DNA from 2 places in the Pseudomonas sp. GW822-FHT04C11 genome. Region 2 is predicted to be linked to the other one. Evidence: riboswitches for the same ligand, from Rfam matches in the RefSeq annotation. Region 2 holds a riboswitch; the other holds the start of a gene.
The links. A riboswitch is a leader RNA that binds a small molecule or an ion and turns the genes downstream of it on or off. The one in region 2 is predicted to bind cobalamin.

Region 1 (9,222 bases), on a different contig from region 2:
ACCGGTGCCTGGCCCAGTCAGATGAGCCACCGGACAATCGAGCAATGCACAGGCCACAGCGCTGGCGGCGGTGGTATTGCCGATGCCCATCTCGCCACCGATAAACAGCTCGGAGCCTTCAGCAATCGCCCGCAGCACGCTGTCACGGCCGGCCTGCAAGGCTTGCTCGCCCTGGATTTGCGTCATCGCCGGACCGTGCACGAAGTTCGCAGTGCCTGGACCGATGTGCAGATGACGCACGCCCAGCAAACTCAACGAAGGCGTGACAGTGCCGAGGTCGACCACTTCCAGCCGCGCCTCAAGCTGCCGCGCCAATACGCTGATCGCCGCGCCACCGCTGACGAAGTTGTGCAGCATCTGCCCGGTGACTTCCTGCGGGAACGCCGAAACACCTTCGGCGACCACGCCGTGATCACCGGCAAAAATCGCAATCCACAGCTGATTCAGGCTTGGCTTGACCCGGCCCTGCAACCCGGCCAGTTGCACCGCCACTGACTCCAGCTGCCCGAGGGAGCCCGCCGGTTTGGTCAGTTGCTGCTGTCGGGCCGCCGCTTGCTCATGCGTTTGCGCATTGATCGGCTTGCACGGGTTCAACCACCAGGAATGAGTCATAACGCAGTACCTTTCAAAGTCAGGGGCAGGCCGGCGACGGTCAACACGACACGCTGACAGCGCTCAGCCAGGGCTTGATGCAACCAACCGGCTTCATCGACATAGCGGCGAGTCAATTCGCCCAGCGGTACGACACCCAGACCGGTCTCGTTGCTGACAAAAACAATTTCTCCCGGCAGCGATGCCAGACACTCCAGCAGGGCTTCACGCTCATGCGCCAAACGCTCGGGATCTTCAAGCATCAGCAGATTGGTCAGCCACAAGGTCAGGCAATCCACCAGTAAACAACGCTCGGCACTGGCGTTTTCGCGTAGCACACGGGCCAGTTCCAGCGGCTCTTCAATCAGCGCCCATTCAGGCGGACGGCGCTCGCGATGATGGGCCACGCGGGCATTCATTTCGCCATCCAGCGGCTGGCTGGTGGCAATGTACGTCACCGCCAGAGCGCTTTCGCTGGCGAGCTTTTCAGCCAGACGGCTTTTACCGGAGCGGGCGCCGCCGAGGATCAGTTGCAACATGATTGAAATCCCTTAGAGCCCACAAAGTTCGCGTAAATAGCCCGTATCAAGATGCTTTTCCACCAAATCCGCCAACCGCTCGATATCGCGCTCGCGCAAGGCGTGGTAATCGACTTCCTGTACGTCCTGCAAACCGGCCCAGCGCAACAGCGCGCTGCATGCCGCCGGGGACTCGAACAGGCCGTGCAAATACGTGCCGAGCACCTGTCCGTCAGCACTTCGAGCTCCATCGTTGCGACCGTCATCCAGCAACACCGCCGCCTGCTCCAAAGCACTACCGGTGGTAACCCCGGCGTGAATTTCATAACCGCTGACTTCAGCGTTTTCCAACGCCAGATGTCCGCGCACATTGCGCAGCTGCTTCTCTTCTTCGAGTACGGTTTCGAAAGCCAGCAAACCAAGACCAGTACTGGAGCCCGCCGCGCCTTCCAACCCCAGCGGGTCGTGCACGTGCTCGCCGAGCATTTGCAGGCCACCACATATGCCGAGCAACTTGCCGCCGTACCGCAAATGGCGGGTAATCGCCGCATCCCAACCGTTGGCGCGCAAGTAGTGCAGGTCGCTGCGCACGCTCTTCGAGCCCGGCAGGATGATCAGGTCGGCAGGCGGAATCGGCTGACCTGGCCCGATGAATTGCAGATCGACCTGCGGATGCAGACGCAGTGGATCGAAGTCGGTGTGGTTGCTGATTCGCGGTAACACCGGCACCACCACGTTGAGCACCTGCTCGGCCTTATCGGCCTGGCGCTGATCGATGCCGTCTTCGGCTTCCAGATGCAAATCCATGACATACGGCAGCACGCCGATCACCGGTTTGCCGGTGCGTTCTTCCAGCCAGTCGAGGCCTGGCTGCAGCAAGGCGATATCGCCGCGAAAACGGTTGATGATGAAGCCTTTGACCCGCGCCTGCTCACTGGCTGACAGCAACTCCAGCGTGCCCACCAAATGCGCGAATACCCCGCCGCGATTGATGTCGGCGATCAGCACCACCGGACAATCCACCGCTTCGGCGAACCCCATGTTGGCAATGTCGCCGGCACGCAAATTGATCTCGGCCGGGGAACCCGCGCCTTCGACCATCACCACCGGATAGGCTGCACTCAAGCGTTCGTGAGAGGCGAGTACCGCTTGCATGGCGATGGCTTTGTAGTCGTGATAGGCGACTGCGTTCATGGTGGTCACGGCACGTCCGTGAATGATCACTTGCGCGCCGGTATCGCTATTGGGCTTGAGCAGCACCGGGTTCATGTCGGTGTGTGGCTCAAGGTTGGCCGCCTGGGCCTGCACAGCTTGAGCGCGGCCGATTTCGCCGCCGTCGGCGGTTACCGCACTGTTGAGCGCCATGTTCTGCGGCTTGAACGGCACCACGCGAACCCCCTGGCGCGTCAGCCAACGGCACAACGCGGTTACCAGGGTACTTTTGCCGGCGTCCGAGGTGGTGCCCTGCACCATCAACGTGGTCATGAGGTTTCCTCGGTGTAGGCTTCAAAAGCGTGCTCGAGGCGCTGCCAATCGGCTTCATCGGCCGGCAAGCCGAACCGCAGGCTGCTGTTGTGGGTGAACAGGCGCAGCAAGATGCCGCGTCGGGCCATGAATTCGTGCAGATGCTCTGCGTGATCGGTGATCAACCACTGAAACAACGCGCAACCACCGTGCGGCTTAAAGCCGTGACGTTCGAGGACTTCAGCCAGACGCTGACTCGCTTCTTCACTGCGCAGACGCTGGCGAGCATGACCTTGGGTGTCACGCAAACAGACCTGACCCAATACCCGGGTCGGCCCGCTGACCGCCCAAGGACCGACCTGCTCGGCGAGCAGTTTGAGCAACTTGCGCTCAGCCAGCACAAAACCCAATCGCACCCCGGCCAAGCCGAAAAACTTGCCGAACGAACGCAAGACGATCAAGCCAACCTGATCGGCATAAGACGACAGGCTCAACTGCGGGGTGTTGTCCATGAAGGCTTCGTCGACCACCAGCCAGCCACCGCGCTGCGCCAGCCGTGCATGCCAGTCGAGCAGACGTTCCGGGGTCAGGCTCAGGCCGGTGGGATTGTTCGGGTTAACCACTACCAGCACGTCGAGGCTATCGAGGAAAAAGTCGACTTCCTGCTCCAGCACTTCACGCACGACGTAGCCATTGCGACGCCAGGCCTCAGCGTGCTCGGCATAACAGGGCGAGAGCACGCCGACTTTACCGGCGCGACGCAGGCGTGGCAGCAACTGGATAGCCGCCTGGGAGCCCGCGACCGGCAGCACCTGCGAGGCGCCATAGTACTCGCGTGCAGCCTGCTCCAGGCCGTCATCGGTTTCCGGCAAGCGTGCCCAGGCCCGTAACGGGATGTCCGGGATTGCCCACGGCCAAGGTGCCAGACCGCTGGACAAGTCGAGCCAATCGGCTTCGGCGATGCCGTACCGCAACGCCGCCTTGCGCAAGCGGCCACCGTGCTCAAGCATAAATCTCGGCTCCCACACAGAGGATCAGCAACCAAAGCCATACCCCACGCTGAACCAGCTGCCAGCCGCGATCGATGGAGTTGGCGTCTGCCGGCACACCTTCGCCCAGCTGTGGACGCTGATGCAGTTCACCGTGATAGATCGCCGCCCCGCCCAACTCGACGCCCAGAGCGCCCGCACCAGCAGCCATCACCGGCCCGGCGTTCGGGCTGTCCCAGGTCGGCCCCTGCGTGCGCCAGCATTTGAGTGCCAAACGGGTTTTACCCAGCAGTGCGTAGGTCAACGCCACCAGACGCGCCGGAATATAGTTGAGCACATCGTCGATTTTCGCCGCCGCCCAGCCGAAGCGTTCAAAGCGCTCGTTGCGATAACCCCACATGGCGTCCAGGGTATTGCTCAGTCGATAGAGCACCACGCCCGGCGCACCCGCGACGACAAACCAGAACAGCGCGGCGAATACCGCGTCGCTGCCATTTTCCAGAACCGATTCGGTGGCGGCACGGGCCACTTCGGTCGAGTCCAGCTCACTGGTCTGACGACTGACCAGATAACCGACACGCTTGCGTGCTTCATCCAGATCGTCGCTGCGCAGGGCCTGAGCCACCGGCTCGACATGCTCACCGAGGCTGCGCAGACCGAGAGCGCAATACAACGCGAGAATCTCGACGACCCAGCCGATGTAAGGCAACCAGGACAATGCCGTGATCAACAGGGTCAGCGGCAGCACCGCCATCACCCAGGCTGTGACGCCATGACTGCGCCAGCCACGGCCGGCAGAGTTGAAACGTTGCTCGACACGATCGGCAAAACGGCCGAACGCCACCAGCGGATGCCAGCGCTTGGGTTCGCCCAGCAGCGCATCCAGCGCTACGCCGGCGACACTCAGCAACGCCACACTCATTGACTCACTCCCCAAAAATTCTCGTACAACATTTCACTTAGCGGACGCGCCTGCGCCCAGCCTTCAAGGACCAACATTGGCGCCGGGTAAAATTCCTTGACCGGTCCCAGGCACAACACCGCCAGCGGCTTGGCCCCCGGCGGCAGGCCGAGCAGATCGGCCAAGGCTTGCGGTTCGAACAACGAGACCCAGCCCATGCCCAGACCTTCGGCACGGGACGCCAGCCAAAGATTCTGGATCGCGCAGGACAACGACGCCATGTCCATTTCCGGCAAAGTCCGACGGCCAAAGATATGCCGCTCGCGATCATCCATCAGCGCGGCGACCAGTACTTCGGCGCAGTCGTTGATGCCTTCGACTTTCAGCTTCATGAAGTCATCGGAGCGTTCGCCCAGCGCCTCGGCGGTGCGTACTCGCTCCTCTTCCACCAGTTGCTGGATCCTGCCGCGTAACGCTCGGTCGCTGATGCGGATGAACCGCCAAGGCTGCATCAAACCGACACTCGGCGCCCGATGCGCCGCTTCGAGCAACCGCCGAAGCAGTTCGGGCTCGACGCTGCCGCCACTGAAGTGACGCATGTCGCGACGCTCGGCAATCGCGCGATACACCGCTTCGCGTTCGGCCTCGGAAAATGCGTTGTCGGTCATGGCCGCTTCGCGGGCGAGCCCGCCTCTACAAGATTCAGGTCTGGCGCAAACAGCGCGGCGATCGCCGATGGATTGGACGGGAAATAAAAGTGCACATAAGACGCCGTCATCCGCCCGTCACGGTAAACCGCCTCGGCACCGCGCCCGCCGTTAGGGCTCAGGCCGCGAGCGATCGGCTCAAGCTCGGTGCTGGTCAATGAATGGTGGTACGTGTGGCCGCGCAACGCGCCTTCAGGTAATTCGACCGCTTGCAGGGCCAACGCGGCCAGACGCTTTTGCATCACCGCATCACCGGCCAGCAGCCCCAGCAACTCAGCGCGCGTGCCATCGACATCGGTCAGTGAGTCGAGCAAATAGAGCATGCCGCCGCATTCGGCCAGCAACGGCTTGCCAGCGGCGTGGTGTGCGCGAATCGCATCGAGCATTGTGCGGTTTTCAGCCAACGCCACGTGGTGCAATTCCGGATAACCACCGGGCAGATACAAGCTGTCCGCTTCAGGCAGTTCACGGTCATGGATCGGCGAGAAGAATCGCAACTCGGCGCCCATCGCCCGCAACAAGTCGAGGCTCGCGCCATACGTGAAGGCAAACGCTTCATCGCGAGCCACCGCGATTCGCACAGCGGCCAACAATGGCTCGGCGGTAATCACGTCAGGCGCAGCGAACTCGACGGCAGGCGGCAATGCCACTTCGCAGCTGCTGGCCAACGCCTCGGCCGCAGCGTCGAGGCGCAGATCGAGGTCATTCAATTCACTGGCCTGGACCAGCCCCAAGTGACGGCTAGGCAATTCGATTCCGGTTTCCCGGGACAAGGCGCCGTACCAGCGCAAGCCTTCAGTGAGGCTGCCTTCGAGCAATTGCGCGTGACGCAAGGTGCCGACGCGGTTGGCCAAGACACCAGCAAACGGCAAGTCCGGCTGATAACGTGCGAGCCCCAACGCCAGCGCGCCGAAGGTCTGAGCCATGGCGGTGCCATCGATCACGCCCAGCACCGGCACACCGAAATGCCGCGCCAGATCGGCGCTGGACGGCGTGCCATCGAACAACCCCATCACGCCTTCGATCAAAATCAGATCAGCCTCAGCGGCGGCTTCCCACAACAGCCGACGACTTTCCTGCTCGCCGACCATCCACATGTCCAGTTGATACACCGGCGCACCGCTGGCGCGCTCGAGAATCATCGGATCGAGAAAGTCCGGACCGCATTTGAACACCCGGACCTTGCGCCCCTGATTGCGATGCAAACGGGCCAGCGCCGCGGTGACAGTGGTCTTGCCCTGACCGGAAGCCGGCGCGGCAATCAGTACCGCCGGGCAAAAACGCGGCTCACTCACAGCTCAACGCCTTTCTGCGCTTTGATCCCGGCCTGGAAAGCATGCTTGATCATGCCCATTTCGGTAACGGTGTCCGCCAGTTCGATCATTTCCGGCTTGGCACCACGACCCGTGACTACCACGTGTTGCATCGGCGGACGCGCCTGCAAGTCGCTGAGCACCTGATCAAGGTCCAGATAACCGTGCTTGAGGGCGATATTCAGTTCATCGAGCACCACCAGACCAATGGCCGGGTCACGCAGCAATTCGCGGGAGACGTCCCATGCGGCCTCGGCGGCGGCGATATCGCGCTGGCGATCCTGGGTTTCCCAGGTGAAACCTTCGCCCATCACGTGGAAGCGCACTTGTTCCGGGAACCGCCGGAAGAACAGCTCCTCGCCGGTACTGCTGCGCCCCTTGATGAACTGCACCACGCCGCACTGCATGCCGTGGCCCATCGCCCGGGCGAGCATGCCGAACGCAGAACTGCTTTTGCCCTTGCCGTTGCCGGACAGGACCAGCAGCAAGCCGCATTCATTCGGCGAGTTGGCAATGCGCTCATCGATCACGGCTTTCTTGCGCAGCATGCGTGCCAGATGGCGTTCGTCACGATCGGGGGAATCAGTCATGGGGGGAGCTCTCCGTTGAGGCTGGATAACGGCGGGCAGGCATAGAAATAGACGGCAAGAAGCCTGGCATCGCCCACCGTGATGCCGCTGGATGGATCAGGCCGGTCTCCGGGCTCATAAGCGGCTGACGCCTGACTGCGCGCCTTCCCATATCGACCTTCGACACAGTGGCTCAAAGCGCAGCTTTTACTCATTTACCGTTGCGGGGGCAGCGCCGGGATCGTCGCCCGCTCTGTCAAAGAACGCGCCCTCACCGGCTTCCCTGTTTCACTCGGTCGACCACAGGGTCACAGAGCACCTGAAACAAGTCGCGAAGGTTAGAGGGTTGGGGGTGGAGCGTCAATTAAAGCCGGGGGCTCATCAATGGATAGAAACCGATCCCGATCAATAAACTGGCGCCAATCTTGTGCCACACTGAAAGCGGTGATATCAAAGAGCCACAACCTTACATTACAAGAACAAAGAGGGGGCAACATGCAAGGCATGATCATCAGTAACCCGAAGCTGGAATTCCTGCGCCCGGTACTGGAACGCTGGTTCGAGTGCATCGACCGTTACAACGCGGTACGCGGCGATAACGAAAGCCCTTACTGGTTTGACGAACGCGCCAACCTGAGCCTGCTTTCAGCGGCGGCGTGGATGGCAGAAATGGTCACCCTTGAACAGACTCCGACAAAAAAGCAGATCGAGGAAGGCGAGCGTAATGGCCGCGCCGACCTGTTTATCGCCAGTGGAGAAGAACGCGCCTACCTTCAAGCCACGCAACGCTGGCCGCGAGTCAACAACCTGAATCTGACCCAGGCCTTGCTCGATGTCGTGAGCGATGCGAAAAAAATCAGCTACGCCAGCGACCTGAAGCTCGGCTGCCTGTTCGTCGCCCCACAAAAAGCCCAGCACAGCCCTACGCCGGAAGAACTCCAGGACATGGTCGACGATCTGCAAAAGGAACACACCTGCGCAGTGGCCTGGTACTTTCCCTACGCCTATCGCAAATTGCACAACGAAGCCGGCAACTACCATCCGGGCATCGCGGTATTGCTCAAAGAGGCCCGCGGCTGACAGGTTGAACCTTCCATCGATCAGGTTCCTCTATGATGAGGTGATGCATTCATAGGGAAATCAGCATGCTCAAGCCTCGATTCGTCCTTGTTATCGCCATCGCCGGAGGGCTCGCCGCCTGCGGGGAGTCCGCCACCTTGCCAGTGTCGGACGGCACGGGCCCATCGCCCAAGCTGCCGGAACCGCACAAGACGCTGATCCCGACAGTGAACATCGCACCGGCGGTCGGCTGGCCAACGGGCGCAAAGCCGATTGCCGCGCCAGGCACTCAGGTGGCGGCATTTGCCGAAGGACTTGATCATCCACGCTGGCTCTATGTACTGCCCAACGGCGACGTGTTGGTGGCTGAAACCAATGCGCCACCCAAGCCCGACGACAGCAAAGGCATTCGCGGCTGGGTCATGGGCAAAGTCATGGGCCGCGCCGGGGCTGGCGTACCAAGCGCGAACCGGATCACCCTGCTGCGTGACAAGGATCACAACGGCGTCGCTGAAACCCGCACGACCTTCATCGAGAACCTCAACTCGCCGTTCGGCATGACCCTGGTCGGCAACGACCTGTACGTCGCCGACACTGACCGCCTGCTGCGCTTTCACTATGAAAGCGGTGAAACGTCCATCACCGCCAAACCGGTGAACGTCATCGACCTGCCCGGCGGCACGCTGAATCATCACTGGACCAAAAACGTCATCGCCAGCAAGGACGGCAGCAAGCTCTACGTCACGGTCGGCTCCAACAGCAACGCTGGTGAAAATGGCCTGGAGCAGGAAGAAGGACGTGCAGCGATCTGGGAAGTCGATCGCGCTACCGGCAACCATCGGATTTTCGCCTCCGGCCTGCGCAATCCCAACGGCATGGACTGGGAACCGCGCAGTGGAAAACTCTGGACCGCCGTCAACGAACGGGACGAAATCGGCAGCGACCTGGTGCCGGACTACATCACCTCGGTCAAGGACGGCGGCTTCTACGGCTGGCCATTCAGTTACTACGGCCAGCACATCGACGCGCGCGTCACACCGCAAAACCCGGACCTCGTCGCCAGGGCCATCGCCCCGGACTACGCGGTTGGACCGCATACCGCTTCGCTGGG
Region 2 (9,222 bases):
GGGCTTGAGCGCGAGAACATGTGCCCGATGCCAGGAGAGTTCGAGGCCTACGCCGGCGCCCATCCGAAAGAAGGCATGCCGTTGGCGGTGACCGGGCTGACCGATCAGCAGTACCAGACGCTGCAACGCTGGCTGGCCTCCGGTGCGCCTATCGACCAGCAGGGCCTGGTCCCGAGCGCCAGGGAAGCCTTGCAGGTGGTGCAGTGGGAAAACCTGCTGAACGCACCGGGCGCCCGTGAAAGTCTGGTAGCACGCTGGTTGTTCGAGCACTGGTTTCTGGCGCATATCTACTTCAAGGATGGCGAGCCGGGGCACTTCTTCCAGTGGGTGCGTTCGCGCACACCGACGGGCCAACCGATCGACCTGATCAACAGTCGTCGCCCGAACGACGATCCGGGCACCCAGGTGTATTACCGCTTGTGGCCGGTGCAAGGGGTGATCGTGCACAAGACGCACATCACCTATCCGCTGAGCCCGGCGAAAATGGCCCGGATCAAAACCCTGTTCTACAACGGCAACTGGCAGGTTCACGCCTTGCCTGGTTATGGCCCGGAACGTCGGGCCAATCCGTTCGAGACCTTCCAGGCGATTCCGGCCCAGGCGCGGTATCAGTTCATGCTCGATAACGCCGAATACTTCGTGCGCACCTTTATCCGCGGCCCGGTCTGTCGCGGGCAGATCGCTACCGACGTGATCCGCGACAACTTCTGGGCGTTCTTCCAGGCGCCGGAGCATGACCTGTACATCACCGATCCGAGTTATCGCGGCAAGGCCACGCCATTGCTGGCCATGCCCGGCCAGAATGACGATGTCGGCAGCGTGCTGAGCCTGTGGCATGCCTACCGCGACAAGCGTAACGAGTACGAAGCCTTGCGCCGTGACACCTACGCCAAGGCACACGCGCCGAGTTGGTCGACCTTGTGGGCCGGTAACGACAACGCCTTGCTGAGCATCTTCCGGCATTTTGACAGTGCTTCAGTGAACAAGGGGCTGATCGGTGAAGTGCCACAGACCATGTGGTTATTCGACTACCCGTTGCTGGAGCGCACCTATTATCAGCTGGCGGTCAACTTCGACGTGTTCGGCAACGTTTCCCATCAGGCGCAGACCCGGCTGTATTTCGACTTGATCCGTAACGGCGCCGAGCAGAATTTCCTGCGCCTGATGCCGGCCGATTCGCGTGACGGGTATCTGGACGACTGGTATCAGAGCAGCGGCAAATTCAAGATGTGGCTGGATTACGAAAGCATCGACAACGATAAGCCGACTGCACTGAAACTCGACGAGAAAGACCCGAAACGCGATTTCGTCCAGCAATTGCTGATGCGTTACGGTGACCTGAACGCCAGTCCTGATCCGATCAATCGCTGCGATGGCGCTTATTGCTCACGGCCCAATATCGATCCGGCCTTGCAGAATGCCGAGCAGGCATTGAGTCGCCTGACCGCACGCCCGGCGGCCGGGCTTAAGGTGATCGACCAGTTGCCGGAAGCGACGATGCTGCGCATCGAAAGTCGCAGCGGCAAGCGCGAGGTGTACAGCCTGCTGCGCAACCGTGCCCACAGCAACGTGGCGTTCCTGCTCGGCGAGGCGTTGCGCTATCAGCCGGGGCTGGACACCTTGACCATTTATCCCGGTGTGCTCAGCAGCTACCCGAACTTCATGTTCAACATTCCCGCTGAACAAGTACCGGCATTTGTCGCCGAGATGGAGAATGCCAAGAATGCCCAGGACTTCGAGAAAATCGTCGAGCACTGGGGGATTCGTCGCAGCCATCCGCAGTTCTGGCAGTATTTCCACGATTTAAGCCGGTATATCCACGAGACCGATCCGGTGGAAGAGGGCGTACTGGACATGAATCGCTACGAAAACCTGTGATTTACCTGCCGGTCGCCCTGGCGGCGACCGGTTCTTTCCCGACAAAAATACTGGGACTTTGTCCGGCGCGATGATTGGCGTAAACTGCGCCCAAGCCTGCGAGGAACTTCCATGACCGCCATTACTATTACCGACGCCGCCCACGATTATCTGGCTGATCTGCTCTCCAAGCAGAACACCCCGGGGATCGGCATTCGGGTCTTTATCACCCAGCCTGGCACTCAATACGCCGAAACCTGCATTGCCTATTGCAAGCCGGGCGAAGAAAAACCTGAAGACACAGCGCTGGGGCTCAAAAGCTTCACCGCTTACATCGACTCGTTCAGCGAAGCATTCCTGGACGATGCGGTGGTCGACTACGCCACTGACCGCATGGGCGGCCAACTGACCATCAAGGCGCCAAACGCCAAAGTACCGATGGTCAACGCCGACAGCCCGGTCAATGAGCGCATCAACTACTACCTGCAAACCGAAATCAACCCGGGGCTGGCCAGCCACGGCGGTCAGGTCAGCCTGATCGATGTGGTTGAAGACGGCATCGCCGTATTGAAGTTCGGTGGCGGCTGCCAGGGCTGCGGCCAGGCTGACGTGACCCTGAAGGAAGGCATCGAGCGCACGCTGCTTGAGCGCATACCCGAGCTCAAAGGTGTCCGTGACGTGACCGACCACACGCAGAAAGAAAACGCCTACTACTAAGGTGTTCGCTGCGACATGAAAAACGGTGCCCGTGAGCGCCGTTTTTTTATGCCCGCGATTTGTGGCGAGGGGGCTTGTCGGAACGCCGCACCGCCCCGCTCGGCGGCGAAGCCGTCGCAAAGCGGTATGTCTGAAAGAACACAGGGGGCCGCTTCGCGACCCAACGGGGGCAAGCCCCCTCACCACAGGTTATGTGTGCACCTAAGGGCGGTAGAGATGTGCATGCCCGGCGCGGTACAGCGACGATTCGCTGAAGGTGTCACTGCCCAGCACCCGACCCACCAGAATCAGCGCCGTACGTCGAAATCCCTTGGCCTGAACCTTTTCGGCGATGTCTGTCAGCGTTCCCACCACCCAATCCTGGTCCGGCCAGCTGGCCCGATGAACCACTGCAATCGGACAATCTGCGCCGTAATGCGGCAGCAGTTCAGCGACGATTTTCTCCAGGTGATTGACCCCCAGATGAATCGCCATGGTCGTGCCATGCTGGGCCAGGCTGCTGAATTCTTCGCCTGGCGGCATCGCGGTCTTGTCGGCGTAGCGGGTCAGGATGACGCTTTGCGAGATGTCCGGTAGCGTCAGCTCGGCCCCCAACAGCGCTGCACACGCAGCAGTGGCGGTGACGCCAGGGATGATTTCAAACGGAATGCTCAGCTCGCGCAGATAACGAATCTGCTCGCCGATCGCCCCATACAGGCTCGGATCGCCGGAATGCACGCGCGCTACATCCTGACCTTTGTCGTGGGTGATTCTGATCAGTTCGATGATCTGTTCCAGGTGCAATTCGGCGCTGTTGACCACCTGTTCAGCCTGATGGCCTTCCAATACGGCTTCAGGCACCAGCGAGCCGGCGTAGATGATCACCGGGCAACTGCGAATCAGTCGCTGGCCCTTGACTGTAATCAGTTCCGGGTCGCCGGGACCTGCGCCAATGAAGTAGACGGTCATGGCCGGCTCCTGTGAAAAATTGTCAAAGCAAGGCTTCAGATGAAGATTGCTCATGATCGAAGGCGGGGATTATCGAGGATTTTAGGCGGCGCCGGCCAACGCAAACGTCGCCTGGGCATATTTTTGTCGCGGGATCAGCAATTTTACCGGTGCCTGCGCCAGTTGTTCGGCGAGGGCCAGCGCGGCACTTTCCGCTATGCCGTAGCAGCCGGTGCGCTCGAAAGCGATTTGCGAGCGATGGCTGAGTTGCGGTTTATAGCTGGAAAGTTGTTCGCTGCTGAAGCAGATCAGTGGCAGTGACAGTTGCCGGGCCAACTCGATCAGACCGGGCTCATCACGTTTCAGATCGATGCTGGCCAAGGCCTTGATCGTTCGTAATTCGATGTGATGAGCCTGCAACGCCTGGTCGAGCAACGTGCGCAGCGTGCTGGCCGGGCAGCCGCGCTGGCAGCCCAGGCCGATCACCAGGGTCGGCGCTGCGCGCGCTTCACTCATGCGTGGTATTGACCATCGCTTTTGCGGCGGAACAACCAGGCGCTGATCAGGCCCATGGCCAGCCAGAACGCGGCGTTGGTCAGCTGCGAGGCGATCTTGAATTGCGCTTCGAGGGCTTCGGGGGCCAACATCGAATGCACTTCAGGCTGCGGTGCGCCGATGATGTGCGGCACGGCCAGAATGGCGACACCGAGCACTTTCAGCAGCCAATGCCGGGCGAACACGATCAGCGCGATACCGACAGCGGTGGACGCTGCCGTGCTGATCCACCAGATCTGCCGTTGTGTCAGGTCTGCGGCGGCAGTTCCCGGCAATTCCGGCGGCAAGCCCAGGGTCGGAGCGAGGACGAAGGTCGCGTAACCGGCCAATCCCCAGAGCAGGCCTTGAGAAGTGCGAGTCGGCGCGCGCAGGGTGTAGAGACCCGCGAGCATCAGCGCAAAACCGACGGCGACCACCAGATTACCGCCAGTGGTCGACAGCACGCGCTGCCAGCCATCTTCCGGTTCCCAAGCCTCTGCATCGTGGGTGTGGCCAGCCATGGCGCCTTCGGCATGTTCATGGACTTCAGCCGCCGGGGCTTTTTCGTAGGTCTCCGCCTGCAGAATCAGCGGCGCGACCCAGAAGCTTTGCAGCAGGGTCAGCAGCAGGGCGGCCAGCAAGCCGGTGAAACCTGCGGTTTGCGCTATACGCTTGATCATCTCGGCAGGTCTCAGTGGCACGGGAACGCAGAACTGTGACGGGTATCGTGGGCGGCGTTGTGCACCGCGTCGATGTGCGAGAAACCGGCGAAATACACAAGGCACGCGCCCAGAATCGATGCGCCAATAGCGGCAACGAGGCGTTGGTTCAGGGTGGAGGTGGTGCTGGCGGTGACGTGGCGAGTGCTGCTGATGATCGACATGGCGCTTCCCTCTGGTCAGTCAGTGGGTGAATCGAGCGCATGTAAACCCCCGCGAGCCGGGCACGCAGAGGCTAAAACAGCGCCCGCCCACCGCGGGTTTGTTATTGATGTGTTGCGGGCCGGTCTCCGGGCTCACGAGGGGCTGGCATTCGCCGAACCTGCAAGAATCGCCTTCCCATGCCGAACTGCTGGCACAGTGGATCTGATTCTTCGCTCGCTTACCGTTGCGGGGGCAGCACCGGACTGACATGGCTTTTGAGTAAAGCACATGATTCACCGGTTTCCCGTTTCACCCTGTGAAGGGCACCCGTAACAAGGCGTGTAGGAGAGCATGGGCGAGGGCGGGGCGTCAATTGGCACGCGTTCTCAGTTGAGATCTAAGCAGAACCCTGTGGCGAGGGAGCTTGCTCCCGCTCGGCGGCGCAGCCGTCGTAAATCGTGTGCACGCGGGGTACTTGCGGGAATGAGGGGCCGCTTCGCGACCCAGCGGGAGCAAGCTCCCTCGCCACGGTGGATCGCGAACATTGACCCGCCCCGATGCGATGCGTAGCCTTGCGCTTTCGAGGTTCTTTGGCGCGTGCGCCGAAGCTAAGAAGGGAACGCGGTCGATGCCGCGGCTGCCCCCGCAACTGTGAACGGTTTTGTTTCTGCCATGCCACTGCGCTCTTTTGTTTTCAGGCGCGGGAAGGTGCAGGAACCGCCAGTCGAATGACTGGCCCACCGTCAGCCAGGAGACCTGCCTCGATACAGATTCTCACTACAACCGGGCGGGGTGATCCGGTGGCGAATTCTTCCGCGCGCTCAAGCGCTGCCGGTTGTCGTCCCGTATGCCCGCCACCTTGCCAAAGGGCATCCGATGAAAACACTGGCCAAACTTCCCGTCACCATCGTTACCGGCTTCCTCGGTTCGGGCAAAACCACCTTGCTGCGACACATGCTCGATAACGCCCAGGGCCGGCGCATCGCGGTGATCGTCAACGAGTTCGGCGAGCTGGGCATTGACGGCGAAATCCTCAAACAATGTTCCATCGGCTGCACCGAAGAAGAAGCCAACGGCCGCGTGTATGAGCTGGCCAACGGCTGCTTGTGCTGCACGGTTCAGGAAGAGTTCTTCCCGGTGATGCGCGAACTGGTTGCCCGTCGCGGCGACCTCGACCACATCCTTATCGAAACCTCTGGCCTGGCCCTGCCAAAACCGTTGGTCCAGGCCTTCCAGTGGCCGGAAATCCGCAGCGCCTGCACCGTGGATGCGGTGATCACCGTGGTCGACAGCCCGGCCGTGGCCGCCGGCACCTTTGCCGCCTTCCCGGACCAGGTCGACGCCCAGCGCAAACTCGACCCGAATCTGGATCACGAATCGCCGCTGCACGAGCTGTTCGCCGACCAACTGGCCAGTGCCGACCTGGTGATCCTCAACAAGGCCGACCTGATCAGTCCTGCGGATCTGGCCAAAGTGCGCCTGGAAGTCGCCGAAGAACTGCCACCAGCGGTGAAGATCATCGAAGCCAGCAGCGGTCGTTTGCCGCTGGACGTGCTGATCGGTCTGGGCGCCGGCTCTGAAGAGCACATCGACGGACGTCACAGCCACCACGACCATCACCACGATGGCGACGACCACGATGATCACGATCACGACGCCTTCGATTCGATTTCCATCGAACTGCCGCAAGCCGACGAAAGCCTGTTGCTTGACGCCCTGACCCAATTGGTGGTTCAGCACGGCATCCTGCGGGTCAAGGGCTTCGCCGCGATCCCGAGCAAGCCGATGCGCCTGCTGATCCAGGGCGTGGGTACGCGTTTCGACAAGCACTTCGACCGTCAGTGGGGCGCAGACGAAGCGCGCAGCACCCGTCTGGTGCTGATCGGCCAGCAATTGGACGCCGTCTTGCTCGAAGCGCAATTGCGCGCCGCGCTCAGCGTTTAACCCATGCACCTGCTCAGGACCCAGCCCGGCGGTTTCGTCTCGGATGACAACATTGCCGACCTTGGCCAAACCCCCGCCGAGCTGGTGATTCTGTGCAGCGGCGACTCCAGTCTGGCGCTGCTCGCCGAAGCGGCGCAGCAGTTGCCCGAGGACTATCCGAGCCTGCGTTTGGCCAACCCGATGCAGGTGCAGAACCACGCCTCGGTCGACTTGTATGTCGACGAAGTGCTGCGCCACGCCAAGGTGATTCTGATCTCGCTGCACGGCGGGATTGCCTATTGGCGCTACGGCATCGAACGTCTGGTGGAGCTGTCGCAACGCGGTGTGCAACTGATTCTGGTGCCGGGCGATGACCGTCCTGACCCGGAGCTCAGCGACCTCAGTACCGTGCCTGTCGAAGACCGCGAGCGGCTTTGGCACTTTTTGCGTCAGGGCGGCATGGGCAATGCGCTGGATTTGTATCGCTGTCTGGCCAGCCGTTGGCTGGGCCGCGATTACCACTGGTCCGAACCGCAGACCCTGCCGCGTACCGCGATTTACCACCCACACAAAAGCAACGCGACGCTGGGCGATTGGCAAGCCGACTGGCAGCTTGATCAACCGGTGGCGGCGGTGCTGTTTTACCGTTCGCACTTGCAGGCGGCGAACACCGCTTTCATCGATGTTTTCTGCCAGCGCTTGCAGGCAGCGGGGCTGAACCCGCTGCCGATAGCGCTGGCCAGTTTGAAAGAGCCCGGCTGCCTGACGGTGGTCGAAGACTGGCTGGATGAGGTGCAGGCCTCGGTGATTCTCAACACCACCGGGTTTGCTCAATCGAGCCCCGAAGCCCCGCATCTGCGACCCTTCCGGCGCAATATCCCGGTGATCCAGGCGATCTGCGCCCAGGACAACGAACCCGGTTGGCGTGCCAGCGAGCAAGGGCTCGGCCCACGGGATCTGGCGATGCACATCGCTTTGCCGGAGCTCGATGGGCGGATCATCAGCCGCCCGATCAGCTTCAAGGACCTGGCTTGGCGCAGTGAGCGCAGTCAGTCCGATGTGGTCTGCTATCGACCGCAACCTGAACGCATGGATTTTGTCGCTGAACTGGCACGGCGCTGGGTCGAGTTGGCGCGGGTGGCGAATACTGAAAAACGCATTGCGCTGATCCTCGCCAACTACCCGACCCGCGATGGGCGGATTGGCAACGGCGTTGGTCTCGACACACCGGCAGCGGCGTTGAATATCCTGCGGGCGCTGCACGCAGAAGGTTATCCGTTGCCTGCCGATTTGCCGGAAAGCGGCACCGCACTGATTCAGCAATTGCTTGGTGGGGTCAGCAATGACCTGGAGAGCATCGACCTGCGCCCGTGCCAGCAAAGCCTGGCACTGGACGACTATTACTCGATGTTCAACGCCTTGCCCGAAGCCAACCGTGCAGCGGTGCTGGAACGTTGGGGATCGCCTGAAAACGACCCGATGTTCCGCAGCGGACGAATGATGGTCGCAGGGCTCAGGTTTGGCCTGACCTTTGTCGGCATTCAGCCGGCGCGCGGTTATCAGGTTGATCCGAGCGCGGTCTATCACGATCCGGACCTGGTGCCGCCCCACGGTTACCTGGCGTTCTATTTCTGGTTGCGTCAGGCCTACGGCGCCCACGCGGTGATTCACGTCGGCAAGCACGGTAACCTCGAATGGTTGCCGGGCAAGGGCGTTGGCCTGTCTGAAAGTTGCTGGCCAGATGCATTGCTCGGACCGCTGCCAAATATCTATCCGTTTATCGTCAACGACCCGGGCGAGGGCGCGCAGGCTAAACGGCGGACGCAGGCGGTGATCATCGACCACCTGATGCCGCCGCTGACCCGCGCCGAAACCTACGGCCCGTTGCGCAATCTGGAACTGTTGGCCGACGAGTATTACGAAGCCCAATTGCTCGACCCACGCCGTGCGCGGGAGTTGCAGCGCGACATCCTCAATCTGGTGCGTGAAACCCATATCGACCGTGAATTGCAGCTGGACGAGAAGCTCGACAGCGACGCCGATGCCGCGATCTGGTTACCGCGTCTGGACACCTATTTGTGCGACCTGAAAGAGTCGCAGATTCGCGATGGCCTGCACGTGTTCGGCGAATCGCCAAGCGGGCGTCTGCGCATCGACACCTTGCTGGCGTTGCTGCGCATTCCGCGCGGTGACGGTCGAGGGGCGCAATCGAGCCTGTTGCGGGCCTTGGCCAAGGCGTTCACGCTCGGGTTCGATCCACTGGATTGTGTGTTATCCGATCCTTGGTCCGGTCCGAAACCGACTGAATTGCAGACGCTCAGCGCTGAGGCATGGCGCACTGCTGGCGACACTCGCGAACGTCTTGAGCTGTTCGCCGCGCAGTTGATCGAGCAGGCGCTCA

Region 1: it holds a riboswitch for cobalamin, as region 2 does, so the genes downstream of both, cobO (cob(I)yrinic acid a,c-diamide adenosyltransferase) here and AC1RJ3_RS09010 (CbtB domain-containing protein) in region 2, are expected to answer to the same signal.

Annotation. Positions count from the first base shown of each region.
Region 1 covers NZ_JBXAMS010000009.1:9,071-18,292, reverse strand. Annotated here, with positions in the region: gene cobT (nicotinate-nucleotide--dimethylbenzimidazole phosphoribosyltransferase) at 1-612, opposite strand, end outside; gene cobU (bifunctional adenosylcobinamide kinase/adenosylcobinamide-phosphate guanylyltransferase) at 609-1,130, opposite strand; gene AC1RJ3_RS16285 (cobyric acid synthase) at 1,143-2,594, opposite strand; gene cobD (threonine-phosphate decarboxylase CobD) at 2,591-3,583, opposite strand; gene cbiB (adenosylcobinamide-phosphate synthase CbiB) at 3,576-4,484, opposite strand; gene bluB (5,6-dimethylbenzimidazole synthase) at 4,481-5,131, opposite strand; gene AC1RJ3_RS16265 (cobyrinic acid a,c-diamide synthase CobB) at 5,128-6,465, opposite strand; gene cobO (cob(I)yrinic acid a,c-diamide adenosyltransferase) at 6,462-7,073, opposite strand; cobalamin riboswitch at 7,156-7,390, opposite strand; gene AC1RJ3_RS16255 (hypothetical protein) at 7,548-8,132, shown strand; gene AC1RJ3_RS16250 (PQQ-dependent sugar dehydrogenase) at 8,198-9,222, shown strand, end outside.
Region 2 covers NZ_JBXAMS010000004.1:259,848-269,069, reverse strand. Annotated here, with positions in the region: gene AC1RJ3_RS09035 (fatty acid cis/trans isomerase) at 1-1,878, shown strand, start outside; gene nfuA (Fe-S biogenesis protein NfuA) at 1,990-2,574, shown strand; gene cobM (precorrin-4 C(11)-methyltransferase) at 2,776-3,522, opposite strand; gene AC1RJ3_RS09020 (cobalamin biosynthesis protein) at 3,604-4,017, opposite strand; gene AC1RJ3_RS09015 (CbtA family protein) at 4,014-4,715, opposite strand; gene AC1RJ3_RS09010 (CbtB domain-containing protein) at 4,727-4,918, opposite strand; cobalamin riboswitch at 5,019-5,244, opposite strand; cobalamin riboswitch at 5,465-5,676, shown strand; gene cobW (cobalamin biosynthesis protein CobW) at 5,775-6,842, shown strand; gene cobN (cobaltochelatase subunit CobN) at 6,846-9,222, shown strand, end outside.